DNA from 3 places in the Paenibacillus hunanensis genome. Region 1 is predicted to be linked to each of the others. Evidence: riboswitches for the same ligand, from Rfam matches in the RefSeq annotation. Region 1 holds a riboswitch; each other region holds the start of a gene.
What was found. A riboswitch is a leader RNA that binds a small molecule or an ion and turns the genes downstream of it on or off. The one in region 1 is predicted to bind cyclic di-AMP.
Positions count from the first base shown of each region.

Region 1 (10,925 bases):
ATTCCAACTACGATGCAATTAATAGAAGAATACGATTTTATCTATGCGGCAGTGGGCTGGCATCCGGTCGAAGCGATCACGATGCAGCCGGGCGATCTGGAATGGATTGCATCTTTATGCAGTCATGAAAAAGTAGTCGCAATCGGTGAGATCGGACTGGATTATCATTGGGATAAATCACCCAAGGATGTGCAGCATCGTGTACTTCGCGAGCAAATTGGCCTGGCGCGTGAGCTGAAAATGCCAATTGTCATTCATAATCGGGAAGCGCATGAAGACATTGTTCGGATTTTGCGTGAGGAAAAAGCAAGTGAGGTTGGCGGCATTATGCATGCATTTTCCGGTAGCTGGGAAACGGCAAAAATGTGCCTTGATATGGGCTTCCATATTTCGTTTGGCGGCCCGATCACATTCAAAAATGCAAAGCAGCCAAAAGAGGTACTAAAGCAGGTTCCGATGGATCGTTTATTACTGGAAACGGACTCCCCATATTTGACTCCACATCCTAATCGTGGAAAAAGAAATGAGTCTGGATATGTACGTTTGGTGGCAGAGACAGCTGCCGAGCTTAAAGGGGTAAGTCTGGAAGAAATTAGTGAAATTACAACAAAAAATGCGTTGGCATTATTTGGCATTCGATGAAAACGAGAGAAAAACCGATGAAAAAACGAGCTATACCGATATATGAATGAATTTTAACGAAAAAATGCGGAAATGTTACAAGTTTTTAACCACTTTTTAAGAAAAACGGAGTTGCCTCTCGCTTTACAGTGAGGTTGTGTTCGGGATATCATTTCATCAGTGATTTAATCTTCGTGTCGATACACGAGATTCCATGATTCGGTCTCGCTGAGTTTCCTACATAGGAGAACGGGGGAACCAACAGCTGTCTTCATTCACTTTTAACCGGCAATACCGGAAGGCAGATGTTTGATTCCTGATACAGGGTCTTTGGGGTGAATTGAGGCTACTTGCGCCATGAGCGAAGGACGTCTCACAGGGTACCATCTACACGCAGTAGTGCTTATCCGAACCCGACAGCTAACCTCGTAAGCGATGCAGAGGCAACCTCTCATTTTCTAAGTTTCCAATGGACGTACAATGTCGGGAAGCCACGGAAGAGTTGCTCTTGCACTTTTCCCTAGGCTTTTTTGTTTTGTGCAAAAGGAAGTCAATGAAAAAGAGAAGACCCGGTTTTCACTATCCGGGATCGGTATGCCGCTAGGACTGACCATGGCGCAGGCAATTTTCAACTAGAACGAAGTACCGTAATGCGCCGGTATTTCATCATCAGCATTATAATGCCTGTGGAAATTCTGATATAGTCGCGTCTATAATACATTTTCTTTACAGCAAGACGGCGAGACTATGTAAGGAGGACGGAAGAAGTGGGAATTGCTCCTTTCAAAGAAACCCATGGTTCACGCTCATCCAGCATGTCTTACGCGCTGCGTTGGAAGCAAAAAAATCTACGCTCTGTACTGCTCACTTCACTGGCAGTGATTGTGGTTATTGCCATGGCACTCTGGTTGATGTACATGCAGGCAAGCAAAAATATTTATGTCGTTATTGATGGCAAGGCTCAAATGGTCGAAACCCATAAGCTACAGCTATCGGATCTGCTGGCTGAACAAAATATTCAAGTAGCACCACAGGATAAAGTATCAATGTCCATGAACGGAGCAATCCAGGATGGCGACAAGGTATACATTAACCATGCGGTAGCCGTAAATATTACGGCAGACGGTAAAACAAAACAGGTGTACACTACAGCCAAAACGGTTGGGAATACACTGGAACAAGCCGGGATCGATCTCGGTAAAGAAGACAAGCTGACACCTCCGGTGGAAGCGGGCGTCCAGCATGATATGGACATCAAGGTAGTTAGAACAACTTCCTTTGTGGCCAAACAGGTCGTTGAGCTGCCTTATCAGGTCGTTCAGAAAGAAGACGGCAGTCTGCTGGAAGGTAAAACAAAGCTCATTCAGAGCGGTCAAAAAGGTAAGGTTGTCCAGTATATCGAGAAGGTATACGAAGACGGAGAGTTCGTCTCCAAGCGCATGATTGATAAAAAGACAACCGCTGATGTACAGGACAAGATCGTTGCGATCGGTACGAAAAAAGAGCAGCCTAAGTTGCTTGCAGCGAGTGCTTCGTCCAGTTCAAATTCCGACAAAGATTTCTCTTATGCCAAAGTATTGAATAATGTTACGCTGACAGCCTACTCCTCTCAGGAGCCGGGACTGGGTACACGTACTGCATCTGGAACGCGAGTGACAGAAGGACGGACGATTGCCGTAGATACCGACGTGATCCCAATGGGATGGTGGGTCTACATTGAAGGCCTCGGTTACCGCCGTGCAGAAGATACCGGCAGCGCCATTAACGGCAATAAGATTGACGTATATATTGATAGCCTGAGCCAGGCAAGAGCGTTCGGACGCAAGTCCGGTTATACGGTCTATGTGATCGGGCCGGTAAAACCTTAATTTATCGGTACAAATCGGTTGCCTGTGCTGGCAGGACTGTTATATGATATAAGCATTATTAACCATGAGCGTATAGGAACCAACAGGAGAAGGGGATGATTCCCCTTCTTTTTGTTTGTTGTTTTGTTATACTGAGGACAATATGAATATGATCGCGGGGAAAAGGAAATGACGTCTGTACGCCCCCGATCCGGAAGGGAAGCGTACCATCCATTGATTAAAGAGGTCATTGTTGTAGAGGGACGGGACGATACGGTAGCGATTAAGCGTGCAGTCGAAGCGGATACGATCGAAACGGGTGGCTCCGCGATTGGCGCTCACGTGATTCGTCGTGTACGTCTGGCACAGGAGCGTAGAGGGGTTATCATTTTGACCGATCCCGATCATGCTGGAGAGCGGATACGCAAAATCGTCTCACAAAAGGTACCGGGCTGTAAGCATGCCTTTATCCCGGAGAGTGAAGCGACGTTAAAAGGCGATATCGGAGTCGAGAATGCATCGCCTGAAGCGATTCGGGCAGCTCTGGCACGTGTGCATACGGAAATGCCAGAGGCAGAGACGCTCATCGATTGGGATGATCTGATTACGACCGGACTGGTGATTCATAAGCAAGCTGCCGCACGCCGGATGAAAATGGGCAATCTGCTCGGCATCGGTTATGGCAACGGCAAGCAATTTCATAAACGGCTACGTATATTTGGCATCACCCGCGAGGAATTCGCGGCAGCACTTTCACAACTTGAAGCGGAGGAACAGCAATCCAATGAATGATAGACACGATATCGCCACGCCCGGACGGACGAAAGAGATTATTAATAAGCACGGCTTTTCGTTTAAAAAGAGCCTCGGTCAGAACTTTTTAATCGATAGTAATATTTTGAATAAAATTGTCGACGCAGCGGACTTGAATGAACAGCGTGGGGCGCTGGAGATCGGACCGGGGATCGGCGCATTGACAGAGCGTCTGGCACGTCAGGCGCATAATGTGACCGCGGTGGAGATCGATCAGCGTCTGCTGCCGATTTTACAAGACTCGCTCGGTGACTATGATAATGTGCGTGTGCGTCATGGCGATGTACTCAAGGTCGATCTACAGGAGCTGTTCCGTGAGGATTTTGCGAATGTGGATAAGGTCAGTGTCGTTGCGAATTTGCCGTATTACGTCACTACGCCGATTCTGATGAAGCTGCTGGAAGAGAAGCTTCCGCTCGATAATATCGTCGTGATGATTCAGAAGGAAGTCGCACAGCGTATGGCAGCTGCGCCAGGTGGCAAGGATTATGGCAGCCTGAGCATCGCTGTTCAATATTATTGCATCCCAGAGCTGGTATGTATCGTGCCGAAAACGGTATTTATTCCGCAGCCGAATGTGGAATCAGCGGTGATTCGTCTCAAGCTGCGTGAGGAGCCACCTGTGCATGTACAAGATGAGCAGCATTTCTTCGAGCTGATGCAGGCATGCTTTGTTCAGCGCCGTAAAACGATTGCCAACAACCTCAAAACACGTTATTTCAGCGGAAGCGATCGCGAGCAGCTGGAGCAGCTTCTCGCGGAGGCTGGTATCGAGCCATCCCGTCGTGGGGAGACGCTGAGCATTGAGGAATATGGACGTTTGAGCGATGTATTCCTGGCAGCAGGGATTCGTTAAAGCGAGCTTTTTAGCACCTCACAAAAAAATCATTGACAAAATAAATTTTGTATAGCATAATTTAATATTTGATTGACATTTCTTTTCCTTTTTGTTACAATAGGAGGTAGGAAAAGAGGTGGTTGTGAGCATGGCTAACAATGCGCTTACCGAAATCAAACGCAATCTTGATGCTCATGTAGGGCACAAAATCACATTGCGCGCACACGGTGGTCGGAAAAAGACCATTGAACGTACCGGAATTTTGGAAGAAACCTACCCTTCTGTTTTTACTGTAAAGCTTGATGATGAGCATCAAACTTTTGAACGAGTGTCTTACAGCTACGCAGACGTATTAACCGACTCGGTTGAAATCACAGTTTGCGAGGATGATTCCCATACAAGCGTCGAGTACGCTGGGAATTGAATAACTGTTTTATGATAAGGCAGTCTTTATCTCCTGCGGGGGTAGAGACTGTTTTGCTTTGTGAATAGACTTTGCAATTCATTTTTTCTATAATTGGAGTATTCGTGGCTATACATAGCTACCTGTTATGCGTGGGCATCAACGGATTGGCATTCATGCTCTCCAGTATGTCAACGGATACAGTAACAATAAGAACGGACGGAATGTTGAAGGTGGAGGAACCTCATGAAGCTATATGAAAAAGCGCCAGCAAAAATAAATCTGATGCTGGATGTGCTGCACAAGCGCCCGGACGGGTACCACGAGGTAGAGATGATCATGACGATGGTTGATCTCGCCGATCGATTGACGATTACGGAGCTGTCCGGTAATACGATCACGATATCCAGTCAGGCTGGTTACATCCCTCTGGATGATAAAAATCTTGCCTATCAGGCTGCGAATAAGATCAAGGAGCGCTACGGCATCCGCCAGGGCGTGCATATTCATATCGACAAGCAGATTCCGGTCGCAGCAGGTCTGGCAGGAGGCAGTAGTGATGCCGCCGCCGCATTGCGTGGACTGAATCGGCTGTGGAAGCTGGATATCCCTCATGCGGACATGATGGAGCTGGGCGCTTCGATTGGCTCGGATGTTCCTTTTTGTATTACGGGCGGCACAGCGCTTGCGACAGGACGTGGCGAACTACTGACGCCACTACCAAGTCCGCCGGATTGCTGGGTCATTCTGGCAAAGCCGCCGATCAATGTATCAACAGCAGGCGTCTACGGACGTCTGAGAGCGGATCAGATCAAGCAGCATCCGTCAGCAGCTGCGATGCAGAAGGCGATTGAGCAGCAATCGTTTGAAGCGATATGCGGTGAGCTGGGGAATGTGCTGGAGGATGTGACGCTCAGTCACTATCCAGAGGTGCAGCAGCTGAAGCAGACGATGCAGCAGCTTGGTGCAGACGGTGTACTCATGTCAGGTAGCGGGCCAACGGTATTCGGTCTCGTTTCCAAGGAATCCAAGGTGGCACGCATTTATAATGGGCTACGCGGATTTTGCCATGAGGTATATGCTGTACGTATGTTAACCTGAGAAGTCCAGGTCGCAATCTTTTTCCAAAAGCCTTCAAGCATGAAGGAGACATTTGGAAAAAGATTGCGATTTTCTTTTACAAAGCCGTACAAAAATGTTATATTCACTTTAATTATTCGGATTTGGGATTTTTTTAGGATATAAATGTAAATTTTCGTAGATGGTGAGGAGTTAAAGTGAAAAAATTAAAACGGAGCGCGCGTCTGGTCGAGCTGACGCAGTATTTGACCTCAAGACCGCACACGCTTATTCCATTAACGACCTTCGCTGACCGGTACGGAGCGGCCAAATCATCGATCAGTGAAGATCTGACTATTATTAAAGAGGTCTTCGAGGAAGAGGGCATCGGCGAGCTTCAGACGCTGGCAGGTGCAGCGGGTGGTGTGAAATACATCCCGCGCCTGTCCAGAGAGAAGGCGTTCTCGTTTATGAGCGAGCTTTGCGTGCAGATGGAGCAGCCAGATCGACTGTTGCCAGGGAATTATATCTATATGTCTGATCTGCTCGGTCAGCCGGCTACATTAAACGAAGTCGGCAAAATTTTTGCGTCTGTTTTTGCAGACACCCCGATCGATGTGATCATGACGGTAGAGACGAAAGGGATTCCGCTGGCGCATGCGACAGGCACGCAGCTGAATCTGCCTGTTGTGCTGGTGCGACGTGACCATCAGATGACAGAAGGCTCGGCGGTTAGCATTAACTATGTGTCCGGTTCGCATAAGAGTCTGCATACGATGACCTTATCCAGACGCGCCTTGAAGGAAAAGTCGCGCGTGCTGATTATCGATGATTTTATGAAGGCAGGCGGCACGATTCAGGGCATGGTTGATCTGCTTGGTGAGTTCAATGCGACGGTAGCAGGTGTGGGCGTATTGCTGGAATCCGGCAATGTAGAGGTGGAGGATCGCCTGTGGGCGGATTATGTATCACTCGCCAAATTAACAGAAGTTGATGCAAAAAGTAAGAAAATTACGGTTCAACCGGGAAATTACTTTGAAAATGTGATTATTTGAATGATTTAGCTTATAAATTGTGAAGTCCAATTGAGAATAGGTATCAGTCAATTTTCTTGAATTCGGCAGAAATCGGCAAAAAACGGCGATCCGACAAAAAAATACACAATTAATTTTCAGAAAAAAGAAGGTGTTTTACTTCCATGTGTGGAAATACACAACCAAGTCTTTATGCAAAAAGGTGGTGAACACACATGGAAATCACGGATGTAAGACTCCGCCGCGTAAATTCCGAAGGTCGGATGAAAGCCATTGCCTCCATCACAATCGATAGTGAATTTGTCGTTCACGACATTCGAGTAATTGATGGTAACAACGGGATGTTTGTCGCGATGCCGAGTAAGCGGACACCGGATGGCGAGTTTCGCGATATCGCGCATCCTATTTCTTCTAGCACACGGGAGAAGATTCAGTCGGCAGTACTGGCTGAATACGAGCGTGCCGGACTGGAAGAAGAAGTTATCGAAGAAGGCGCATAAGCAAGTTCTTTATACTTATTGGGGTTTAAAAGAAAAGGGAGCCACTGGAGCGAGAGCTGTGGCTCCCTTTTCTTTTTGCCCGGAATAAGATATATTCAGTATGGAGTTTTTTTGCGGAATATGAAATGAAAATACACATATACAAGGCTTGAAGCAATCATCATACATTCCATCGATGGAGGGACAACTATTTTGAAAAGATTAGCGATTGTACTGGCAGCAGGCAAAGGAAAACGCATGAAGTCCAAGCTGTATAAGGTGCTGCATCCTGTATGCGGAAAGCCTATGGTCGGTCATGTACTGGATTCGATTCAGCGTATCGGCTGTGAGCGTAGTGTAGTTATTGTGGGTCACGGTGCTGAGGCCGTTAAGGGCTATCTAGGCGATCGTGCGGAATATGCACTGCAAAGCGAGCAGCTCGGAACAGGTCATGCGGTACGTCAGGCAGAGCCGATGATCGGTAATGAAGAAGGGATTACAATCGTCATCTGTGGCGATACACCGCTCGTTACACCTGAGACGCTGGAGCAATTGATTGCACATCATCAGAGTGAAGGCGCGGCAGTGAGCATTTTGACAGCTTCGATGGACGATCCAACTGGCTATGGTCGTATTATCCGCGGCGAGGATGGCGGCGTAACGAAGATCGTCGAGCAAAAGGATGGTACACCGGAAGAGCTGTTGACGAAAGAAATCAACACAGGTACGTACTGCTTTGATAACAAGCTGCTGTTTGATGCACTATCCAAAATTGATAACAACAATGCACAGGGCGAATACTATTTGACTGACTGTATCCGCATTCTGCATGCTGACGGTAAGCGTGTTGCTGCCTACGAGACGCTGGATCTGGCAGAATCGATCGGTGTGAATGATCGTGTCGCATTGTCTGAGGCAGAAGGCTTTATGCATGAGCGTCTGGCGAAAAAGCATATGTTGAACGGTGTAACGATCATCGACAAGGCATCTACGTATATTGGTGCAGATGTAGAGATCGGTTCGGATACGATTCTGTATCCAGGTACGATGTTGAAAGGTAATACCGTAATCGGTGAAGATTGCATCATTGGCCCGAACACAGAGATCGATAATTCTGTCGTAGGGAATGGCACAACGATTCGTCAATCGATTGCAGCGGAAGCGAAAGTGGGCAACGCTGTGAATGTGGGACCGTTTGCTTATCTGCGTCCAGGCACAGAGCTGGCAGATGAAGTGAAGGTTGGCGACTTTGTCGAGCTGAAAAATGCAAAAATTGGTCATGGCTCCAAGGTTCCGCATCTGAGCTATGTAGGAGATGCTGAGGTAGGTGCTGGCGTAAATATCGGCTGTGGTGCGATCACAGCGAACTACGATGGCTACAACAAATTCAAAACGATCATCGAGGATGATGTGTTTATTGGCAGCAACTCCAACCTGATTGCACCGGTACGCATCGGTAAGGGAGCTTATGTTGTTGCAGGCTCGACAATTACAGGCGATGTGAAGGAAAATGATCTGGCGATTGCACGTGCACGTCAGGAAAACAAAGCCGGTTATGCGGATAAAATCCGTGCAAAAGCGAAAGCAATTAAGGAACAAAACAAATAATTACTGAATCGCGAACAAAATGCCCTATTCGCTGACAAATTATTATATAATATGTAGTGCACAATGCTTGTTGAATAATCGTATCGAACTAATGGCCAAACGCAAATCAAGAGCGAATATAGAGACATAAGCCGAGCTGATGAGCATTCCAATGAACCACCACGGAGGGTTTTAACCATTATGACTTATTGTGATTCCAAATTAAAGATTTTCACTTGTAATTCTAACCCCAAGCTGGCGGGACAAATTGCCGATTATATCGGTATTCCGATGGGCGAGTCGCACACGACCAGTTTTAGTGATGGCGAGATTCAGGTGAAGCTGTCCGAGAGCGTACGCGGTTGTCATGTGTATGTGATTCAATCCACCTGTGCTCCGGTCAATGATAACCTGATGGAGCTGCTCGTTATGGTAGATGCACTGAAGCGTGCTTCTGCGAAAAGCATCAACGTTGTTATTCCGTACTACGGTTATGCACGTCAAGACCGTAAAGCCCGTTCCCGTGATCCAATCACGGCGAAGCTGGTTGCTAATCTGATTGAAAAAGCAGGCGCCCATCGTGTAATTGCTATGGACCTGCACGCAATGCAGATCCAGGGATTCTTCGATATTCCGGTGGATCATCTGCTCGGCGTGCCAATTCTGGCACAATACTTCCGCTCCAAGCAAATCGAGAATCCAGTTGTCGTATCGCCTGACCACGGTGGTGTGGTTCGTGCGCGTAAGCTGGCTGATCTGCTCAGCGCTCCACTGGCGATTATCGACAAACGTCGTCCAGAGCCGAACGTGAGTGAAGTTATGAACATCATCGGTAACATCGAAGGCAAGACTGCCATTCTGGTAGACGACATTATCGATACTGCCGGTACGATCGTACTCGGTGCGAACGCACTGATCGAGGGTGGCGTGAAGGAAGTGTACGCTTGCTGTACACACCCTGTACTGTCTGGCCCAGCTATGGATCGTCTGGAAAATTCACCGCTCAAGGAAGTGATCGTGACGGATACCATTCCGATCACACATCCGAATCCGACCAGCAAGCTTAAAGTGTTGTCGGTAGCGCCGCTTATGGGCGAAGCGATCATTCGTGTTCACGAAGAGCTGTCCATCAGTAAACTGTTCGAAATCGAATAATAATCCAGTTATGCAAGAAGGGTTACTTCCTCTGTGAGAGGCAAGTAACCCTTATCGGCGTATCTGCTTGGAATCATCCGGCATCGTCAATAGCCGGGTCTTGAGATGAAGGTATGACGCTGACGATGATATAGCACACGGTTCATCTCGATAAACTGGTGATCATAGGCGGTAATCAGTCCAATATCGACAGGAATGCCATGACGGTAAACCTGGACAGGCATTTCTTGCCGGAAATGATCATAGAAATGGCGATTTTTCAGCAATTGCTGCCCGAAGGTATACATGCTGATGTCCTCCTTGTGCTGGAATGCAGACCGGGATGAGGCATCCATCGCGCGGGTGTACCTGTTGAACAATGTAAACCAATTTTAACAAAAAATAAACGTTCCTGCACAGGACATTCTATTTGAGCGTTCTGCTACTCCCTTTTACAGTGCAACAAGGAGGTAAAGTGGCGAGTACGCAGGCTAGTGGTATATAAATAAAGCAAACCGATATTTTACTGAAAAGAGGAACATACGACGATGAAATGGATTGTTGGGCTGGGAAATCCGGGCTCCGAATATGCCAAGACACGCCACAATGTGGGTTTTATGGCGCTGGATCGGCTGGCGGATCGCCACGGCATTTCCATTAGCCAGAGCAAAAGCAAGTCGCTGATTGGCGAAGGCCATATTGGTGGAGTGAAGGTTGTACTGATCAAGCCGATGACGTATATGAATCTGTCCGGTGAAGCGGTACGTTCGTATATGGACTATTACAAAGTAGCGCTAGAGGACCTGATCGTCGTTTATGATGATATGGATACAGAAACCGGGAAGATTCGTCTGCGCTACAAAGGCAGTGCCGGTGGTCATAATGGGATCAAATCGATCATTCAGCATACCGGCACACAGGAGTTTGACCGTATTCGAATGGGCATCTCCAGACCGGAGCCAGGGCATGCGATCGTCGATTATGTGCTGTCTCCTTTTCCGAAAAAAGAAAAGGAATTACTCGACGATATGATCGAAGCTACCTGCGATGCGATCGAATTTAGTTTAAAACATACGTTTGAGCAGACAATGGCTAAGTTTAATGGGTAAT
Region 1 covers NZ_CP139194.1:31,926-42,850, forward strand. The annotation lists gene SK066_RS00130 (TatD family hydrolase) at 1-642, shown strand, start outside; cyclic di-AMP (ydaO/yuaA leader) riboswitch at 838-1,071, shown strand; gene SK066_RS00135 (resuscitation-promoting factor) at 1,389-2,489, shown strand; gene rnmV (ribonuclease M5) at 2,703-3,260, shown strand; gene rsmA (16S rRNA (adenine(1518)-N(6)/adenine(1519)-N(6))-dimethyltransferase RsmA) at 3,253-4,137, shown strand; gene veg (biofilm formation stimulator Veg) at 4,268-4,543, shown strand; gene ispE (4-(cytidine 5'-diphospho)-2-C-methyl-D-erythritol kinase) at 4,769-5,623, shown strand; gene purR (pur operon repressor) at 5,800-6,636, shown strand; gene spoVG (septation regulator SpoVG) at 6,831-7,115, shown strand; gene glmU (bifunctional UDP-N-acetylglucosamine diphosphorylase/glucosamine-1-phosphate N-acetyltransferase GlmU) at 7,308-8,702, shown strand; gene SK066_RS00175 (ribose-phosphate diphosphokinase) at 8,883-9,836, shown strand; gene SK066_RS00180 (hypothetical protein) at 9,923-10,123, opposite strand; gene pth (aminoacyl-tRNA hydrolase) at 10,364-10,924, shown strand.

Region 2 (10,925 bases), 2.5 Mb from region 1:
TTCGATATCATCTATGTTATCCCAGTCATCTATATTGTCATCACCATCCACGCCAGCAGTTTCTACAGTAGATACCTCTACGTCCAGACTATATCAAGAATTAGATTTTCTATCGATTATGAGCCATGAGCTACGGACACCGATGAATGGCATTCTTGGAATGTCTCAGCTATTGCTGGAGCTTGATGGTATGGATGAGCAGCAGCTCGCTTATGTACGCATTATCGATAAGAGCACACGCTCATTACTATTTATGCTCAATGATATTTTAGATTATGCCAAAATGGATGCAGGCAAAATGGAAATGGTATACGAGCCGCTGCATATTGCTGCTATGATGGGCGAGGTGCTGGATATGATGCTGGTCAAAGCAAGTGAAAAGGGCTTGCATGTATCGTTATCCATTCATCCGCAGGTGCCTGAGATGATTCAAGGTGATAGCAAGCGATTGCGCCAGGTGTTGTTGAACCTACTCAGTAATGCGATCAAATTCACCCTACAGGGTCATATACACATCGCTGTAACGCCTACCTCCGCTACGCCAGAGGGCGGCTTACTACAATTCAGCGTGACCGATAGCGGGATCGGAATTCCACAGGAGCAGCTGGAGTATTTATTTCAACCGTTTCATCAGCTGCATAATCCGATTACCCGGCATGATGACGGAACCGGGCTGGGGCTGGCGATTAGTAAATGTCTGGTAGAGCTAATGGGTGGCACGATCTGGATCGAACCTCAGCAGAATGGCGGAACGCGTTTTTCCTTCACTATTCACTGGCTTTCGCTGGACGATCATCACGCATTAGAAGATATCAATACAGGAGCTATCTCAGGTGGGGCTTCTGCATTGCATCCATGAATGCAGAGCATTTAGCTTGGAAATGTACAGCCATGTTTGGTTGCTGTAGTTGTAGTTGGGTTGGGTTGGTTTGATTGGTTTTATTAGTTCTCATAAGGTTTCATGAGATTTCATTGCTAATACCACCTCTTATTAACAAAAAGAAAAAGCCGTAGCTACAGGGCAGCACAATTGCCTTACTCCCTGTCAGCTACGACCAGTACGTCCATATTCCGCGCTCCACGCAGTACCTTTTTCAAAATCGATTCTCGCCCCCAGCGCTTCCAGCGTGGTGTACTCGATTGTCCGATCACCATCTGTGTTGCTCCGTGACGTGTGGCTTGCTCATTAATATGGTTCGCAAGCTCCTTCATACTCATCCGCCCTGCACGATATTCAATGTAAAATTCTCCACCTAATCGTTGTGTCAGCTTCAAGAAGCGCTCTGCCTTCACGCGTTCTTCCTCTGCCATTGTGCCCTCATTGCCAGCATGAATATACGTCACGACTAGCTTGGCTTTTAGACGATAGGCTGTACGGAAGCCGCGCCGAATCAGGCGTTCTGCTTCATGATCCAGCTTAACGACGACAAAGATGACTTCTTCTCTGCGCCATGGGCCGCGCAGTGATGTGTTACGCTCCCATGATTCAAGCCGTTCGTCCACATCGTCTGCAACCTCGCGCAGGGCAAGCTCTCGTAATGCGATCAGATTGCCCAGCTTGAAGAAGTGATTCAGAGACTGCTCGATTTTGGCAGCTGCATAGATTTTGCCCTCACTTAGGCGCTGTCGTAACGTTTGCGGTGTCACATCGATCAACTCTACTTCGTCCGCCAGATGCAAAATGGAATCGGGCACTGTTTCACGTACGCGAATACCTGTAATTTGCTCTACTGCATCATTCAAGCTTTCTAAATGCTGAATATTTACGGTGGAAATAACAGAGATACCTGCGTCCAGTAGTTCACGAATATCCTCATAGCGCTTGGTATTGCGGCTACTCGGAACATTCGTATGTGCCAGTTCATCCACCAGCACCACCTCTGGGTTACGTGCGATAATCGCATCTACGTCCATTTCCTCCAGCTGTCGATCACTGTACAAAATACGCTTGCGTGGGATAAGTGGTAGCTCCTGCACCTGCTCCGCCGTTTCCTTGCGGCCATGGGTTTCAAGCAAGCCGATCACCACATCAATCCCCTGGCGCAGCAGCTCTCTGCCCTCGCGCAGCATCGTATACGTCTTGCCCACACCGGGTGCTGCACCTACATATACTTTAAATGTGCCACGCTTGATGCTTTCGATCTGACGCTTGATCTCATCGGATGGCAGACGACGATACGTTTCTGGCTTTTTCACTGCCGATGTACGCGCGGGTAGAATCCGCTCGCCCTCCTGCTCCGCACGATCTGCCATCAGGAAAATATCGATATGGCGCGTATGCAGGAGCAGTCCATTTACAATCGAGCTATTGATAAGTTCCTGCCAGCGCTTCTGACGGGAGTGTCCCAGCACGATTCGCGTAACCTGATGCTCACGTGCATAATTGACCATTTGTCTGGATAAGGAAAAGCGTGAGCGAATTAGAATCTCTTCAAATACACCGCCAATCTGCTCGGTCAGCTCACGAAATGCACGCTTAAAGGTACGTTCCTCCGTCGTCAGCTTGACTCCGCGATTACGAAAAGAAGCGACCAGCAGATCGCCACTCAGACGGCGAGCAATCTGCTGACCACGACGAATGTAGATCGAGCCATTCCAGTGATATTGCACAAGCACCATAATACGCTCTGCGGTACCACTCGGCCCGGTTAATCCCTGCTCTGCGCGATGCTTCTCCAGCAGATCGCCGACACCTTCGGCAACCGTTCGTAGCGCCAGCTCACGCAGCACCGCCAGATTGCCACGCTCAAAATAAGCACGATCTGTGCTACCATTCAAATGCCCTGCCAGATCACGCTGCAAAATAACCTCTGGCGTCACATCGATCAGACGAACCTCGTCTGCCTGTACCAATACATCCTCAGGTACAGTGCACTCGACTTCACGTCCGAGGTAATGACGAGCAAGCTGTGCTGCTCCCTCCAGCTCATACACATTGACTGTAACCATAATGCTAATGCCTTTACGCAGTAAATACTGGATATCTTCCCAGCGTGTTGCATGCTCTGCTTCAGGACGATTACGATGAGCGAGATGGTCAACGAGCAATACCTCTGGATTACGACGCAAAATCTCTTCCACATTCAAATCCTTTTGCTCACATTCCTGACCCTCGGCATTCTGCTTCATCCAGTGAATACTTGGGATACGCTCCAGGTCGCCAAGCTGCTGAACCGTCTCCGGCCGCTGCAAGGTGGAGACAGCACATAATGCTACGTCCAGTCCCTCCTGCTTGAGCAGCTGACCATCACGTAGCATATGATAAGTTTTACCGGAGCCGCTAACGGCTCCGATATAGATTTTTAGTTTGCCCTGTTTAAGGCGAGTAATCATGTCGAGCAGCTCTTCAGGCGACTTTCGTCTGAACGTACTCATGAGCCTGAGCCTGCTTTCAATTGCTCCAGACCGATGTTCAGCTTCAGCACATTAACTGCTGAATCGCCCAGCATCCCGAGCTGTGGTGGATTCGTATTCTGAGTGATCAAGGCTTGCAGCTTGTCCTGCGAAACTCCAGTCAGCTTACTAATGCGTGGCACCTGCGCCATGGCAGCAGCCGGGCTAATATCAGGATCAAGACCGGAGCCCGAATTCGTAATCAGATCCATAGGCAGCGAGGATACAGGCACATCCGGATTTTGCTTTTTCCATTCTTCGATAGATGCCTTCATGCGTTCCATCAGCGCTGGATTAGATGGCGCCAGATTCGAGGAACCGGAGCCGTTGGCGTTATAATCGACACTGGATACACGTCCCTGGAAAAATTGTGGGTCTTTGAACTGCTGTCCGATCAATTCGGAGCCGATCACCTGATTTTTACTGTTGTAGATCAAGCTACCTGATGCTTGATGGGGCATCACAAGCTGCGCGATGCCTGTAATTGCAAGCTGATATATAACGCAGCATATAATAAACAATATTGCACTCGTTCTAAGGGTCGTCCATACCATTTTAATAGCCATATTCTGTCTTCTCCCGTTCCTTAATATAAATAGATTAGATCATCACCTGAATAAGCATATCGATCAGCTTGATTCCAATAAACGGAACGATCACACCGCCCAGACCATAAATGAACAGGTTACGACGAAGCAAACGAGTGGAGCTCATCGGACGATAAGCGACACCTTTCATCGCCAGTGGAATCAGAATCGGAATAATAATGGCGTTAAAGATCAGTGCAGACATGATTGCCGATGTTGGTGAATGCAGATTCATTACGTTTAATACTTGCATTTGTGGGATAGCAACCATGAACATCGCTGGAATGATCGCAAAATATTTGGCGATATCGTTCGCAATACTGAATGTAGTCAGGCTACCACGCGTCATGAGCAGCTGCTTACCGATCGCGACCACTTCGATAATTTTGGAAGGGTCAGAATCAAGGTCGATCATATTAGCTGCTTCCTTCGCTGCTACGGTACCACTATTCATCGCAATCCCTACATCCGCCTGCGCCAGTGCAGGCGCATCATTCGTACCATCTCCGGTCATCGCCACGAGCTTACCCTGCGCCTGCTCACGGCGAATAACAGCGATTTTATCCTCAGGTGTACTTTCAGCAATGTAGTCATCTACCCCTGCTTCACGAGCAATGGTTGCGGCGGTAAGCGGATTGTCACCGGTACACATAATCGTCTTAATCCCCATGCTGCGCATCTGCTCAAAGCGTTCGCGCATACCGGCTTTTACCGTATCCTTCAAGTAAATCAGACCGTAGATCACATCATCCACTGCTACAGCTAACGGCGTACCACCTGCCGTAGCGATGCGATCACTACTTGCTTGTAAGGAAGCTGGTACATGACCGCCCTGCTCGATGACCCAGTTTTTCACAGCGTCGACGGCGCCTTTACGTACTTTGCGTCCGTCCTTCAGATTCAGACCGCTCATGCGTGTCTCTGCTCGGAACTCAACGACCTCAGCTCCATAAGGAAGCTCCTGATCAATCGTCCAGCCTTGCTTTTTCATCAGCTCCAGTACAGAGCGTCCTTCGGGTGTCTCATCCTGCGCCGAGCTCACCGCTGCCCAGTGACCTAACTCTTCGGCGGTATGACCGTCTGTCGGAACGAACTCACTTGCCATCCGGTTACCGTATGTGATGGTACCTGTCTTATCCAGAATGATCGTATTGATATCACCGGATGCTTCAACCGCTTTACCCGACATTGCCAGTACATTAAAGCGAGTTACCCGATCCATTCCTGCGATACCAATCGCTGACAGCAGACCTCCGATTGTCGTTGGAATCAGGCAGACCAGCAAGGAGATCAATACCGGAATCGGAATATGAATACCGAGATATTGCGCCATAAATGGCAGAGTAACAACAACGATCAAGAAAATAATCGTTAAGCTAATTAGTACCGTATTAAGTGCAATTTCATTTGGCGTTTTTTGACGCTCTGCGCCTTCGACCAGACTAATCATACGATCCATAAACGATTCGCCTGGATCACTTGTAATACGTACAGTGATCTCATCACTAATGACCATCGTGCCACCTGTTACGGAGCTAAAGTCACCGCCTGCCTCCTTAATAACTGGAGCAGACTCACCCGTGATCGCTGACTCATCGACAGAAGCTAGACCTTTGACCACTTCACCATCACCAGGGATCATTTCTCCCTGATGAACGACCACCAGATCGCCTTTACGCAGGGAGGTCGAAGGTACTTCAACAATTCGTTCGCCGTCCAGCTTGCGCGCAGTAATTTCCTTCTTCGTCTTTTTCAGTGAATCTGCCTGCGCTTTACCACGTCCTTCTGCAAGCGCTTCGGCAAAGTTGGCGAATAGGATCGTTAACAGTAAAATGATCGATACGGCAATATTAAAGCCTGCCGATATGGAATCACCAAATGCGCCCGGTACAAATATAAGCAACACGCTAATGAGCAGTCCAACCTCGACCACGAACATGACCGGATTTTTCATCATTAAAAGCGGGTTTAGTTTTACAAAGGATTGCTGTAATGCTTTCGTTATCAGATCCCGGTTCATCACGGAAGCTTGATTTTTCATTGCTGATTCCTCCACCTGATTATCCTCATATAATATAGCTTCATCATCTGTATGAATGCTTTACTCTACTTCAACGTAAGCTGCTCGGCGATTGGGCCAAGTACCAGCGCTGGGAAGAAGGTCAATGCACCAACGACCACAACGACTACAATAAATACACTACCAAACAGTGCCTGGTCGGTACGCAGCGTACCACTGCTCTCCGGTACAGGTGTCTTCGCCAGCATCGAGCCAGCAACTGCAAGCAAAGTTACCATCGAGAAGAAACGAGCAAGCATCATCACAATACCAGTCGATAAATTCCAAAATACAGTATTATCGCCTAACCCCTCAAACCCTGATCCGTTGTTAGCCGCAGACGATGTAAATTCATACAGAGCTTGCGTCAGACCATGGTAGCCTGGATTCGATATCGTATTTGGAAATACCATCAGTGCGATGGTCGTTGGTGCAAGGATTAGCAGCGGCTGAATAAGCAGTGTGACTGCGATCAGCTTCATCTCTTTCCCCTCTACCTTACGACCGAGGAATTCAGGAGTACGACCAACCATCAAGCCCGAAAGGAACACAGAGATGATCGCATACATCAGTACGTTCATCATACCGACACCCGAACCGCCGAATACGGTATTCAGCATCATATTACTCAAGGCGATCATACCGCCAATTGGTGTTAATGTATCGTGCATCGTATTGACTGCACCTGTCTCCGACGCGGTAGTTACCACCGAGTATAATGAAGATTCCTCAATACCGAATCGAACCTCTTTCCCTTCCATAGAGCCTGCACTTTGCTGTAATCCGAGTTGATTGATAAGTGGGTTGCCTTGATGCTCTGCATATAATGAAGAGCTGAGCATGATCAGGAACATAATTGCCATCGATACAAACAGGATTCGTCCTTGCTTCGGATTACCGACAATGCGTCCGTACGTAAATGGAAGCGAGATCGGCACGAGTAGCATCAGAAGCATTTGCAGCAGATTACTGATCGCATCTGGATTCTCAAAAGGATGGGCAGAGTTGGCACCGAAAAAGCCACCACCATTGTTCCCCATTTCCTTAATTGCAAGGAAGCTCCCAATTGGGCCCATGCCGATCTGTTGCTGTGTTCCCTCCAGCGTAGTTGCTGTGACGGACGTGTGCAGCGTCTGCGGTACACCCTGACTAATAAAGATCAATGCAGCGACCACGCATAGTGGCAGCAAAATACGTGTAATCGCACGTACCAGATCGACGAAAAAGTTCCCCATCGGCTTACCAGCCAGACCACGCATAAACGCGATCGAAGCGGCAATACCTGTCGCTGGTGAGACAAACATCAAGAAAATAATAGCCGACATTTGCGAGAAAAGGGACAAGCCACTTTCACCGCTATAATGCTGTAGATTCGTATTCGTTAAAAAGCTAATCGCTGTATTAAAGGCAAGATCCGGGCTCATCGCCGCAATACCTGCTGGATTCAGTGGCAGCTTATCCTGCAAACGGAAAATAATATACACGATCAATAGTATAACGGTATTGCTAACAAGTAACGCGACCAGATACTGCTTCCATGTCTGGTTATTTTGCCGGATACCACCCAGCTTATAAATGATCTTTTCCAGTGGACCAAAGAAGCGATCCAGCTTCCCCGGTGTATAATCAAATGCACGGGAAATGTAAGCTCCCATTGGACGCGCTAATAACAGCGCAATTAGTAAGGTTAATGCAACTCCGATATATGCGAACATACTCACTCACTCTCTCCTGCCTGTTTAAAATTTTTCCGGATAGATCAGGGCGTAACACAAGTACACCAGCAAGCCTGCAATAATGAGCCATAATAGCCAGATCATTGTTCTTCTCCTCGCTCTCCGATCACTCTGGATGACCAGATCCCCAGTCCACCAAGCCCGAATGCCATGAGTAAAATGAGCACAATCATTAAAATGTCCAACATGGTTTCTTTCCCCTTCAGCATCAACATGCGTGAGATTAAATTTGATTTTCATTGCAATTTGACTTCACATCAAACGATTTTGAGTCGAAAAACACGAAATTAGGCGCAAAAAAAGAAGCCTCGGTAAAAATCGAACTTTTCACCGGGCTTCTTCCGTGCGTAACCGGACTGACACATAATGATGTGCAGACCAGGATGACGTAAGCCGGATATAAGTTCTTCCTGAATCGCTGACGAGGTTAGCTGTCGGGTTCGGGCTGGAAGATTGCCCGTTCCGGCATTGCCGGAATTCACCCCGTGTCAGTTGCCCTGCTGGAAGCATGGTCTGACGAATGGTTCCCCCGCTCTCCTGTAGCTATCTCGCAAGCACGAGTCGACAGGAGATTAAGCGTGTATCATGTAAAAGAGCTACGATCGATGATCATAATGATCGTATTGAGGTTCAAATTGTCCACAATCCTCTACGCTGTTTGAATGAGCGAATAGATCACTCTTTTCAACACAGGTAGTTCAGCACAACCACCAGTCTAGTGCGTCTGGCTTCAGAAGCTAATGAGCGTTAGCAAGGCATAAGAAAACACAGAGCGTCTATACCCTGTGTCATGATGGCACAAGTTCCACACTCCTCTCCCGACTTGCGCTTACGAGGTTAGCTGTCGGATTCGGGCGGTGAGAGTCGCCCTACCATCAGCGCCGGCCCCATGGTTACCGGCGCTGACGGATTCACCCCATGCAGATGATCAACGGCTCTCACACCTTTGACATGCTGCGAATTGGTTCCCCCGTTTTCCGGTAATGACCGGAAACTCAGCAATAAGAACAAGAAACTTCTGAAATTCAGTTGTTTGATCTGGACAAATGCCGATTCGCATCTGTACGCTTCCTGCTGCACCGATCGTCTGGACAGTCTGGCGTAGCACGATTGTGCTTTCCTGCTGCTGTGCGCTTCGGCGAGCATGAGAGAAGTCGTTGCGATCGCGAATCTCTAAATCCTGAAATGTATATTACTCCTGTAATTCAGAAGTGTAAAGCAGATCAAAAAGGCAAAAAAAGCCGTGGATTCCCACAGCTTTCTTTTTTGAAAATGCAGTAAAAGGATACCTTCCGCAAGCTCCTTTTTTCTCCTCATAACGCTCATTATCTCCAATTTTACATTATATTTCAGTGTTTTCAGTTTACTTTTCATCTCATTTCGCAAAATGATATGTCATTATTCACACTTGCAAAAATAAGTATATATCGACTGCTCAGGATGCCATTGGTCTACTATAAAATGGTTATGGTATACCTGTTACTAGTGATAAAGCTTCGCCTGAAGTAATCGAAAAATGACGCTTTTACGCCAAAATTAAAACAAAGCTATTCCAATGAGTGGTACATCGCTATTGTTTGACCATCCAGCGGAAAGAAGCCTTCAGATAATTCATATAGCCGAATTGCCCAGAAATGATGCTCTTCCTGCATCGCCTGCGCATCAATCTCCATATAATAATGAGTCAGCGTATCTAGCAATGAATCCAGGTCTAGAACGCGATCTGTACAGACTGCTTGCTTGTCGATCAGCTGTTGGAGCACTACACTCGTAAAAGCATGATAAAAGCTAATAAAATGATGCCATGTATCATTGCAATAGGCTATACGATACGAATCCTCCTCCTGGTACAAATAGCCGATCCATTGCCTCTCCCATGACAGGACAAAGTAACCGCCCAGATCCTGCCCGAAGACGATCCATTCCTTATTTTCATAGAGAAACCGATAAAACTCTGGATAAAACTGGACGGCATAATGCTCGTAGGGCATTAACAGCGCTGTCTGCTGTCGCATATGTATCAGCGTAGAATGGGCAGTAAGCTCTTCCTCACGTAGCAGACTAAAATGTTGCTCGATCTCATGAATCAGTGGCTTCATATAAGATTCACCTCAAGTGGATGGGAATATCGTTCACTTCAATCTACTCTGTATTGTATAACCATACAGGCGACATCTATAAAAGCCCGTCGATACAAATATCGAACGGGCTGATTCATTATGCATTATAATTGCCGCCGTACTGGATCGAGAAGCTAACGGGCTGCTTGAATGCCTCCTGTAGCAGCTGCACATCGGCTTCATTTCCTGTAAATGAGGATAAGGTCGTGCATTGCGCGATCGCCTCTGGATTCGCAATTACATTATCGCCTACGAGCTTTAGCTTTTGCAGAACGGGTAATTCGCTCAGCCCAGCAATATCGTTTACCTCAGCATTAGCCAGTGTTAAGCTTTTCAAATTCGTAAATGGACGAATATAGCGCGTATCCTGCCATTTCACCCCCGTAACGGTCAGAGACACGAGTGACAGATCAGCAAGCGCTGCCCATTGTGACTCGCCCCATTGACCTGCACCCAGTACGGTCAATTGCTTGAGCTGCTTCATCTCTGCAATTGTGGCTGCCTGCACTGCATCGGGCGATGAAATAGTCAGGCATTCCAGTGTCGGAATCCGTAGCAGCGGTGTATAATCCTTTGCTGGAATACGTTCACACTCTAGCTCAACTAAACGCTTTAAATTCGCCAGCGGCTCCAGTGAAGTGACATCCGTATCGCTAATATTCAACTGGCGTAAATAAGGCAATTGTGCCAGTGGATTCAGATCGTGAATCGGATTGTGCATTAGATACAGCTTCTTCAATTCACGACAATGTACTAATGGTGCAAGATCATCAATTCGATTACGAGACAGGCTTAATTCGCGCACATGTGTACATGCAGCTAGCGGACGAATATCGCGAATCTGCTGATTAGGCAAATAAATCTGATATAAGCTCGTAAACTGCTCAGCAGAGCCATACTTCTGCTTGATCTGCTCCTGCCATTCCGGTGGCAAGTTCACTTCCCATGCAGACAGTTCCTCCGCAGATGGTTGCTTTTTGATCGTATCCCATTCTGCACCAAAGGCATACTGCTGTGCATCACGCAGCAG
Region 2 covers NZ_CP139194.1:3,173,477-3,184,401, forward strand. The annotation lists gene SK066_RS12805 (sensor histidine kinase) at 1-859, shown strand, start outside; gene SK066_RS12810 (histidine kinase) at 1,036-3,375, opposite strand; gene kdpC (potassium-transporting ATPase subunit KdpC) at 3,372-3,959, opposite strand; gene kdpB (potassium-transporting ATPase subunit KdpB) at 3,994-6,021, opposite strand; gene kdpA (potassium-transporting ATPase subunit KdpA) at 6,087-7,754, opposite strand; gene kdpF (K(+)-transporting ATPase subunit F) at 7,779-7,859, opposite strand; cyclic di-AMP (ydaO/yuaA leader) riboswitch at 8,177-8,364, opposite strand; cyclic di-AMP (ydaO/yuaA leader) riboswitch at 8,587-8,786, opposite strand; gene SK066_RS12830 (hypothetical protein) at 9,323-9,874, opposite strand; gene SK066_RS12835 (SMI1/KNR4 family protein) at 9,993-10,925, opposite strand, start outside.
Region 2: linked by a shared signal. The riboswitch ahead of kdpF (K(+)-transporting ATPase subunit F) and the one ahead of SK066_RS00135 (resuscitation-promoting factor) in region 1 are both predicted to bind cyclic di-AMP.

Region 3 (10,925 bases), 280 kb from region 1:
GATCGGCAGTATATGGCTACCGGATGATGGTTCGCTGGATACAGTAGAGCAGGGAAGCCGCTTCTGGTTATGGGAAGGGGAGATGCTCGCAGTTGTCACCGTTATGGAGTATCGTATGGAGGGATTCACGTATCCGTCATGGATGTGCTTAGCAGGGGATTGGAATCGTGAAGCCGCGCCCATCATAGCCGACTTCACCACTGATGCGATGAAACCACATCACTTTTTAGACAGAACAAGCCGCCCGTTATGGTAACGGGGCGGCTTGTTTATTTTATGCTACAGTTACGGCTTTATCCGTGTACGGGATTCGCGTAATCTGACGTGCACCTAAACGGATACACCTGAAACATAGTGCTAGATGTGCGAATGTATACATGTACAAAGCACACAGCCTGTATACCTCATTCTACGTACTCTTTTCCAGCATACGCTCCAGCGGTTCGGTCTCAACGATCAGCCCTTTACGCACCTTCAAATACTGATATTCGCCATCAATATGCAGCTTGAGCAATCCATTTTCAAAATCCGTATGCATTTCCTTGAAAAATACACCCTCCGCAATAATCGGCTGGTCGGTCTCGTAGCGAATCTGGTAGCCCTTTGGCGTGCGAATCACATCAACCTCGACACCATCCTCATGCGTTTCCTCTAGATTCGCCTTCATACGCTGGACAGCAACGATGTGCAGATCGATAGCGCCCAGATGCTCCAGCAGATCGTTCACGAATGAGCCGCGTGTAATCTCTTCCCAGAAGGAACGAACCGATTGCCCGATAATGATTTGCGTGACCTCATGCTGGTGCGCGACATCAGCAATGACCTCTGCCAGCTCGCGATCTTCATTTAGCTTCACGATGAATGTACCGCCTGCTTCTTCGGTCAGCTTTTTCCATGCATTGTAGTACTGCTGCATATTCATATCCAGCTCACTGACGGGCTCGCTCAGTACGCTGAGTACGATCAGCGGCGCATTCAGCAATTGCGCCAGGCGAATACCACGCCGAATCAAGCGCTCCCCATTCAGACTGTAATGAACACCAACCATAATTTTCTCTCCGCTCATTGCAATAACAACGCTCCTTTAATCCTTGATAGAGGCTTCTCCGGCACCATCATTGACTCATGTCTCGCTTGTCTGAGCTCACTCCATAGTTACTGCTTCATAGTAGCTCTCCTGCATGTACAATAGGCCGGGCAGGCAACGCGCAGCAACATCGCCATAGAAAAAATACAAGATGCCAGTACAGACTTTGAACATGCGTTAATATACAGATAGCTGATGCCCACAATGATATAAATATCTATTTGCTTGCTGCCAGTCGCCCTTTATAGACACTTAACCAGCATGGCTCAAAAAGAATAATAAGACTGACAATAATAGCTGAGAAATTCCCGTTCAGTCGGTAATCCTGTCCATCCTGTCATATAAGATGAAGCCTCTATACCTGATTCTGCCCCTGAGACACCTTCCGACAGCGCTTTGTGCCATGCGGTGAGTGCTTCTGCTGCCAGATGGGTGCGTGTGAAGCCCCATAGGGATTCGTATTGGTGAATAAGGATTCTGGCTTCTGCTGCTTCCACGTGCTTGAGACGACGGAACACTTGCCCCCACTTGATTAGATCCAGATGCGCCGATCCATCCGAAAACTCAAACTCTGCCCAGCCTGTAGCTCCGCCACCGGATAGGCGCAGCAAGCCACAATGTAGCGGACGACAAGATTCTGGCAATGCGAGCTTCGCCTGATCATATACAAATAGCTCCATCCGCTGAACACGAGCATGAACCGGAACGAGCTGCGAATCAACCGTAGGCTGAATCAGGGTGGCAACAGCAGATAACATACGTACATACACTCCTTTGAATGTGAGGTTTAGTTGTCAGCCATCATAGGGCATTTTGCAGGCAACGTAAATGCCAGATAAAGTCTATAGACCGTCATTTAAGTCAGCTGCTATGCATGTAATCGGATTCATTCCCTTTATTCATGCCATTAGTTCGATAATGCTCGGTTTTGCTTTACTTTATACAAAAAGCTAGTATACGTGAATAATAATGTGTAAATAAGCGAAAATAGAAGGTAAACGATCATTTTGTCCTGTGAAATGATCAAATTGACACCAAATGCGAAACCGCTCGTCTTTACTTTGCCTGAACAGGGGAGTATGATTCGTCTCAAGTTCATAAATTACGGTGTACGACATCTATATTGGCGCCGTAACCAGCTTAATGTCCGAGCCGCAGAGAAGACGCTCTGTAGCCGGGGAGCGGGGGAACCAGCGAACAGCCATCACAGACTGTTCAGGGGTGAATCGGTATCGCAGCGATCCATTAAGATCGACTGCTATCTGTAGGGAGACTCTTACTTCCGAATCCGTCAGCTAACCTCGTAAGCTGAATATAAGAGAGGCGACAATGATCATGACATCCGGTAAGCGCAGCTATGTCTGCGTGCGGAATGCCTGAGAAGCTGGCGAGAAAACCTCTTGTGCAGCTTCTTTTTTGTTTGCCTTCACACAATTGGAGGAGAAAGAGATGGAGTTGGAGCAGGAATCGGAGTTGCCTAAGGAGTATGTGCTGGTATCTCCAGCGACGCGTGCAGGGGAGCAGTTTATGCAGCTGCTCAAGGTCAAAGGAATTGCCTTTGCCGCGATCGTAAATAGCTATGCAGAAAAGGTAAAACTAGAACGAATGGGTGTGGCTCATGTGCTGTTGCTCGATACACAGCGCCAGGACGAATGGACCATTCCACAGCTAGCTGTCGGTAAAGTGTATCTATTTGAACGCAGCCTGCCGCTCTGCTGTCGGTATATCCAAATGTGCCGTACATGGACAAGCGAGCCGATCTACGTTATTACCGAAAGCAGTAATTCACGCATGATCTACAGAGGACTGGGTGCCGATCATATTGTGCACACGAATGGCGGCAGTGTCGCCTTTTTGCTCTGAGCAGCATCATAGCCTGACACCCGAATGACGCAGCATCTGCGCATTCGGGTATACACATGTATAAATAACAGAACTGCAATTACACATACGAATGATATGAAGGAAATATATGAAGGAAGACGCTATACAGGAATCGAGATATAGGGATGGAATATGATCGAGAGATCACCTGATAGATAGGTATAGGGATAAAGAATAGAGGTACAAACGAAACGCTTCTTCCAATCGTTTTACAGGAAGCACTCTAAGGGAAGCGCGATACGAGTAAAACATAGCAAGCGAGCGATCCGATCGAGCCACAACACACAGCATAATGGATACTAGCAGACAGAATGGAGGGGAAGTAAACTGACAGAACGCATAGCACTCGTCGCAGGCGCTACAGGTCTGGTCGGGCGCTCGCTGGTCGATATCCTCGTCCATGAACCAACCTATGACCGTATCAAAGTGCTTGTACGCCAAATCGTACCAGACTGGCAGTCGTATATACAGGTTGAGCAGATCGTGACCGATTACGATCATTTAGACCAGCATGCGGATACATGGCAAGCCACCGATGTATATTGCTGCCTCGGCACTACGATCAAACAAGCAGGCAGCCAGGAGCGCATGTACCAGATCGATGTCACCTACCCGCTCCGACTGGCTGAGCTAGCCCGGGCAAGGGGAGCCGAACACTTCCTGCTCATCAGCGCCATGGGAGCAGATGCTAACTCACGCATCTTCTATTCCCGTATCAAAGGCGAGCTAGAGCAGCAACTATCTACACTCGGCTACCCATCCCTATCCATCGTCCAGCCCTCCCTGCTACTAGGAGAACGCAAAGAATTCCGACTCGGCGAACGCACGGCTGCCGCTATTTCCAGCGTAGTATCGCCCCTGCTGCGAGGAGGGCTATCCAAATACAAACCCATCCAAGCCACCACCGTCGCCAAAGCCATGTACAAGCTCGCTCTAAAACGCCCCAAAGGCGTAAATACCTACCTTTCCCACCAATTACAACAACTCGGCTCATCTCACCAGACCGATAGCTGACGCGATAATGAGCGAAGAAGGAAGGTACAACGTGATGCGCGTAATATGGATATGCAGCGAGGGAATAGAATTACAAACTAACATCAAATAAAGCATGTAAAACATTCTTCAACCTCATCAGATGCTTCACTACATTCAAGGTTCTTAAAGTAAAGTTCTTATTGCTACCTCCCACCCGTACAAGTGGATGTTAGCGCCTGCTTCATCTCTGATACATTTAAGAACTGAATCTAAGAGTGAAAAAAACGAAATGATCCACTTTTAGCAATCTTTCTTATTTCTATTGTGTCTGTCCTTGCAGTGAGAGTCTTAGCCCTTTACAACATATGCTGCGAGCAGCACGGAACGGAGGGAAGGAAATAAGGGAAAAGGATGACTTGCAGTGTTAGCGATTTTCTAAAACGGGGTTCAATGAAGAGTGATTTTTGCGTAGCAAAATATCTTACCTCTGAGGAGGGGCGGGAATCTACATTTACTCCTAATCCAGTAGATTCCCGCGGCTCCACTGAGTCCGTTCCCTTATTCCTTCCCGCAAGTGATGTACGCACCCAGCACAAATGCAGCGCAAAGTGAACCAAAGACGCACCAACCCAACAAAGCTTTAAACCTGTACCACCTTGTACCCTAGCTAACCCACTGTACGCCACCCATTATAGCCGCTACAATGGTAGCATGGAACCGGATGCCCATCCAACGCGGCATACCGGACAATTAACATGTGCAGCTACCGCTGTAATGAAACGGAGAATGAATATGCCACAGATGGACGCGAAGCAGGCTGCTTCATTAATAGAGCAATGGATCGCTTTTTACGATATGGATAATCCGCAGGCGTGGGATCGAGATGACTATACATTTGTGCAGCAGTCGTGTCGCACGATGCGTGCCGCCATACAGGTACTACGAGGCAAGAGTGCGCCAGATCAGCGCAAGCTGGCAGACGGGCTGGAGGAGTTTATCGAGGACTCCTTTATGGATGATCCCCATGAATGGGAGCCGGAAAATCGTGCGTTTGTCAAACAGGCGATGGAGGCACTGCAATACACCGCAGCTCAATTACGCAAGTCATCGACGGGAGCAGGAGCTAGAACAGCAACAGGTGCCTCACAGCAGCGAGGTAACCAAGCCGCGCAGGGCAAGCCAGCAGCTAAGGGCAAAGGTATTCCAGGCAAGCAGAGCAGCAATAACCAATCAGTTGCTAGCAAAAATAGCACCAACCAAAGCAATAAGAACAGCACGAATAAGACACACGCAGGCAAAAACCATACCAGCCCCTCTACGTTCAATAAAATGAATAATCGTGGAGGCGGACGTGGTAAAAATGGAGGGCGTTAAGTCCTCGGCTAAACAGGAGACTTATATGAACATCGATTCGAATATCGAGCCAGCAGTTGTGGAACAGGAGCAAAACATTCAGGTGGAGCTTTGCCCTGCTGCGGACAAATATATTATTTGCAATATGTATCCTTTCTATCTATATGATCTGTCTGAGATCTGGGAGCGCCTGCCGAATCGGTATGGTGTATTCGAGGAGGACGATTGCTGTGCTACACTTGCGCAGCAAAGTGACGTCTTCAAAATCTGGTGGCGTCATCCCGGCGTGCTATTCCCGTTTCTCATTCGAGTGAACGGCATTCCAGCAGGCTTTGCGCTTGTATCGACCCCACCATATGTGCCAGCAGGCGAACAGGTAGAATACTTCCTGCATGAATTTTTCCTGATGCGTCCATTTCGCGGGAAAGGCATCGCACAGCAGGCGGCCAAATACGTATTTGATAGCTTTTCCGGTCGCTGGGCGCTGCATACGAATCCTACCGGGCGCAATATGCACACCCGTCGTTTCTGGCGTCAGCTACTCGCAGACTATACGAGCTATAAATACGATGAAGAACCGTTCGAATCGGATGAGAATGGGCCACTGCTGACCTTCCGTTTTGTCAGTCAGGCGAGCCCTTCATCCGCTCAGGTTGAAATTCAAAAGTGAATGGGATACAGTAAGCTAGCAATCCCAAGCGATAGGGTATGCATCGTATTAAAGGGTAGGAAGACTAGTATCCAATCCTATCCAGCATACTTTATACCTTTACAACGACTAGAAATGGAGCGAAATTCACATGAGTGACGCAGCAGAACAAGCCTTTTCCAGAGCGTTAGTTCAATCTCTGGTCGGCGAGCGCGGTCATCTACCGATTGCTCGCGCGCTATCCGATATCAATCTGAAGCTGGCAGGCGAGCAGGTAGAAGGTCTGCCTTATACGATCTATCAGCTAGTTAGCCATATGAGCTACTGGCAAGACTTCATGCTGGCTCATGTTCGCGGCGAACAGCCTGCACGCCCACCAGCCGTAGCCGATAGCTGGCCACAGCAAACGAATGCCGCAGACGAAGCAAGCTGGCAAGTTGTGCTGGACGATTTCCTGCAAGGCATCGATACTGCCTGTGAACTCGCACGTACGCTGGAGCTTGCCCAGCCACTGGCACTCATCCCAACGGAGACCGTTGCGGGATTCTTACGTAATATCGCTTCACACAATACGTACCATCTTGGTGAGATCGTCATCATCCGCCGTCTACTCGGCTCATGGCCGCCACCAGGAGGAGGCTATCCAGCATAATGCTGGATGGTCTTTTTTTGTTTTTACAAAATGAATAGAGTATTTAATTCGTGACTATGTATGTGATCGCGACAGTGGAACCCTATTTTTAAAACGGATAAAGGATTATTTGCTGTAAATGACAGATGTCATTCGCCTACAGCATGAGTTGGAAAATAAAAAAGCTGTTCCCGAAAATAACATGGCACAGCCTTTTATTTGAATATTTTATAGTATGTACAATAGTCTATTTTTCTTTATGAGAAGTGAATGCTACCTGTTGCTCAGAGTGGAGCTGTTTATTTTTGCGTATATATTTTATTATGACAAAAGTTGATGTAGTAATAGCAACGAATAAAAAAAGTAAATAAAGTAATATCATAATAAATGAAGCAGTCATATAAGATCATCTCCTTCAGATTTTATTGTATACTGCGTGCTATCTTTTTATTATACAATTACTGTACTTTAATTATGATTAATTTCTGTATTTTAATGAATGTGTATTTTATATTAAGTTGCTCTTATTTATGCCAATCCTCATTCACTATCACCTATTCGATTACAATTAAAAGTAACCAAAACAGCACCGGAACAGCGCCTACCGCGCTATCCCGATGCTGCAACGTAACACTTCTATAAAATCATATTCTCTGCATTACTCACGACTTATGCCCACACATTCAGCCCAGGTCTCAGCCGAAAATATGATCGATCTGCTCAATCTCCTGCGCGGTCAGCTTCACATCCAGCGTTTTGAGATTATCAAGCACCTGCTCTGCACGCTTCGCGCCTGGAATGATCGCATCCAGCGATTCGCGTGTCAGATACCATGCGAGCACCAGATGAGCGACCTCGATGCCTTTTGCCTGAGCGATCGGACGAAGCATATCCACCTTTTGCAGATTTTGCTGGAATGTCTCGCCTGCGAATAGCGGATCTTTGGCACGCAGATCATCGAAGCGTGTATCGGAATTGTATTTACCAGCCAGCAGACCGGATGCCAGTGGGAAATAAGGAATGAAGCTAATCTGGTTCGCAGCAGTATATGGCAATAGCTCCTGCTCTGCCGAACGCTTGAACAGATTGTATTCGGATTGCAGTACATCGACATGCCCATCCTTGTTCGCTTCCTTCAATTGATCAATCGAGAAGTTGGAGACCCCAATCGCACGAATCTTACCCTCGTCCTTGAGCTTTTTCAGCTCGCCAACAGCTTCGTCCTTTGGTGTATGTTCATCCGGAAAGTGGATGTAGAACAGATCGATATAATCCGTCTGCAAGCGCTCCAGACTGCCTTCCACACTCGCACGCAGGAAGGCTGGCGAGTTATCGAAGGTCACATCGCCCTGCTCGGTAAACTTATGCGCACCCTTGGTAGCGATGACCAGCTTGTCGCGTCCACCGACCTCCTTGAGCACCTCACCGATTAGCTCCTCGGAGCGTTTAGGTCCATAAATGAATGCTGTATCAATAAAGTTCAGTCCATGCGCAATTGCTGTGCGCACAACCTCCTTGCCTGCCTCCTCATCGAGATTCGGATACAGATTGTGACCGCCTACCGCATTCGCACCAAGTCCGATCGGATTCACCAGCAGATCACTTTTACCAAGTCGTTTATGTTGTGTCATTTCGTTCATCTCCCTTTCCTATAACATGTGGCCATAATGACATATTAGACATTGTAAACGCTCTCTGAAACGCGAATGAGCAATAAAACAGATGTGTCTACTGTGATAATCCTGTCCAGTCCCGTATAGATCAGGGAAAAGGGACGTAACAATGATTTTTCGCTTTTTTCTTTATACATATCAAATGAACCTTATATAGCAAGAAAGTGTTATTTACATTTACGAGCCTACGTATTCACATCTATACAGCACTCTGATCTCCATCCTCTACTGCTCATATCGAGCATAAATGAGCAGAATCTTGCAACTTACTGGATGTAAATGACGTCCATTTGCTTCCTAATTTTGATCCTTAACCTGTGGAGGCAAATAAGGAAAAGTAATTTTTTGTGCAATCGTTTGTGCTTGGAGTTGCATCTTATTTTGTAGCAAAAATGGAATTGGTTCCACAATTGTCGAATCGCCCAAAAAAGGAATCGGTCATTTTAGGGTGATGGTAGGACAAAATAAAATACAAAAATCGCGAAAAAACCTTGATATAACAGGCTTTATTAAAATTTAAAATTATACATACTTCTCAATTCACAATGAGCCCAAATTCACTTTTTTGTATGATTTTTAAATATGCTTATGATTAACTATTTTGCTGATGAAAGATAAGGACAAAAAATATTATTTTCATTTGTGAAAAAAGGATTGCTTATCTGCAAGCGATATCATAAAATGTTCTTGCGAACAACTGTAAACGCTTACAGATAGATAACTTATTCTCAAAGTCACTGCAAAATATCAGGATAATTAAACGAACGCAAGAATTTGATAAAATTTTGTAATCGCTATCAAATTATTGTTTACTTTTCCTGATAAAAATAAGAAAATGGGATAAAAGTAAAAATTATCTATTTGTAGTCAGATGTTTGGTGCTTGTACATCGTAAAAAAAGGGATCATATCAAAAGAGAGGGTTGAGTCCATGAAACAGAGTAAACTGAAAAGAAATGGTTCTTTAAGTTTAATGCTGGTGTTGCTGTTCTCCGTAGTGCTTAGTGCATGTTCAGGAGGTAACAGCGCGGGGACAACTGGCAGTACGCAGACTGGCAGCGAAGGCACAACCGGTACAACAGCAACAACAAGCGGTTCAGATCTGATCAAAACAGCACAGGTGCCTGCCGGCTCCGATCTGGAAAAGGCACTGAATGGTGAATACAAAGGTAAAAAGGTTACGATGTACGGGCCATTCGTAGACGCGGATGAGCAGAAATTCAATGCGAGTATCAAAGCATTTGAAGATGCAACTGGCATCGATATCGCTTATGAAGGCTCCAAAGAGTTTGAAGCGACGATCAACGTTCGCGTAAACGGTGGTAACGCACCGGATATCGCTGACTTCCCACAACCAGGTCTGCTGGAAACTTTCGCAAAAGCAGGTAAAGTTATCGACGTATCCACATTCATGGATGCCGATTATATGAAGAAACAATACAAACAAAGCTGGCTGGATATGGCGCAAATGGCGGGTCCAGACAAAGACATCACTGCTGGTGTATGGGCACGTAGCAGTGTGAAAAGCCTTGTATGGTACAACAAAAAAGCCTTCGACGAAGCAGGCTACACTGTACCAAAAACATGGGATGAAATGATGAAGCTGACCGAGCAGATCGCTGCGGATGGCGACCCTGCATGGAGTATCGGTATTGAGAGTGGTGCGGCAACAGGCTGGCCTGCTACCGACTGGGTAGAGGACATCATGCTGCGTACAACAACTCCTGAAAACTATGACAAATGGGTAAAAGGCGAGCTGCCATTCACCGATCCAATCGTGAAAAACGCAGTCGAGAAAATGTCCCAGATCTGGTTCAACAAGGATTATGTATACGGTGGTCGTAGCTCCATCGCAACAACGAACTTCGGTGATGCGATTGCTCCACTGTTCACGAATCCTCCAAAAGCATGGCTGCACCGTCAAGCTGGATTCATCACTTCCTTTATTCCTGAAGGCGTGAAGCCAGAAGATTACGACTGGTTCCCGTTCCCATCGATCGATGCACAATACGGTACACCAGCACTGATCTCCGGTGATATCTATGCCATGTTCAATGACCGTCCTGAAGTACGTGCAGTAATGGAGTTCTTCACAACTGCTGAATCTCTGCAAAGCTGGATCAAATCCGGTGGTGTAACGCCTCCAATGAACGGTACACCAGACGATTGGTTCGCTAATGAGCAAGAGCGCCGTATGTCCGAATTCGTTCAAACTGCAAAAACAATCCGCTTTGATGGTTCTGACCTGATGCCTGGTTCTGTTGGTGCAGGTACGTTCTGGAAAGGTATGACGGACTACGTAAGTGGTACAGCTAACCTGGATCAAGCGATGCAAGAAATTCAAGCCGGCTGGAAAAAATAAACCGGTGAATACCAATTGAGACCAACCGCCAAAACGGACCGGGATTGATTCGGTCCGCTTTGGTTTGATTAGAGCCTATTTTCGTGGCTTGTTTGCAAATTGCTGAAGGGGGAAAGCCAATGGACGTAAGCAAAACAATGGATACGCGTTCGAATCAACGATTCACGCCCAAAGTTATACTGTTATCCATCCTTGTTCCGTTACTGAATCTGGGTCTGCATACGCTAATCTTCCTATTTTTTCGAGGCTCTGATCTGCCGCCAATGGTCAACGCATTGCTTGCGGTCATCTGGGGATTAGCAGGGATCTACT
Region 3 covers NZ_CP139194.1:5,435,502-5,446,426, reverse strand. The annotation lists gene SK066_RS22155 (hypothetical protein) at 1-256, shown strand, start outside; gene SK066_RS22150 (universal stress protein) at 410-1,066, opposite strand; gene SK066_RS22145 (hypothetical protein) at 1,354-1,845, opposite strand; cyclic di-AMP (ydaO/yuaA leader) riboswitch at 2,242-2,413, shown strand; gene SK066_RS22140 (hypothetical protein) at 2,537-2,950, shown strand; gene SK066_RS22135 (oxidoreductase) at 3,299-3,985, shown strand; gene SK066_RS22130 (hypothetical protein) at 4,739-5,320, shown strand; gene SK066_RS22125 (GNAT family N-acetyltransferase) at 5,346-5,969, shown strand; gene SK066_RS22120 (DinB family protein) at 6,100-6,600, shown strand; gene SK066_RS22115 (aldo/keto reductase) at 7,275-8,210, opposite strand; gene SK066_RS22110 (ABC transporter substrate-binding protein) at 9,183-10,613, shown strand; gene SK066_RS22105 (carbohydrate ABC transporter permease) at 10,733-10,925, shown strand, end outside.
Region 3: linked by a shared signal. The riboswitch ahead of SK066_RS22140 (hypothetical protein) and the one ahead of SK066_RS00135 (resuscitation-promoting factor) in region 1 are both predicted to bind cyclic di-AMP.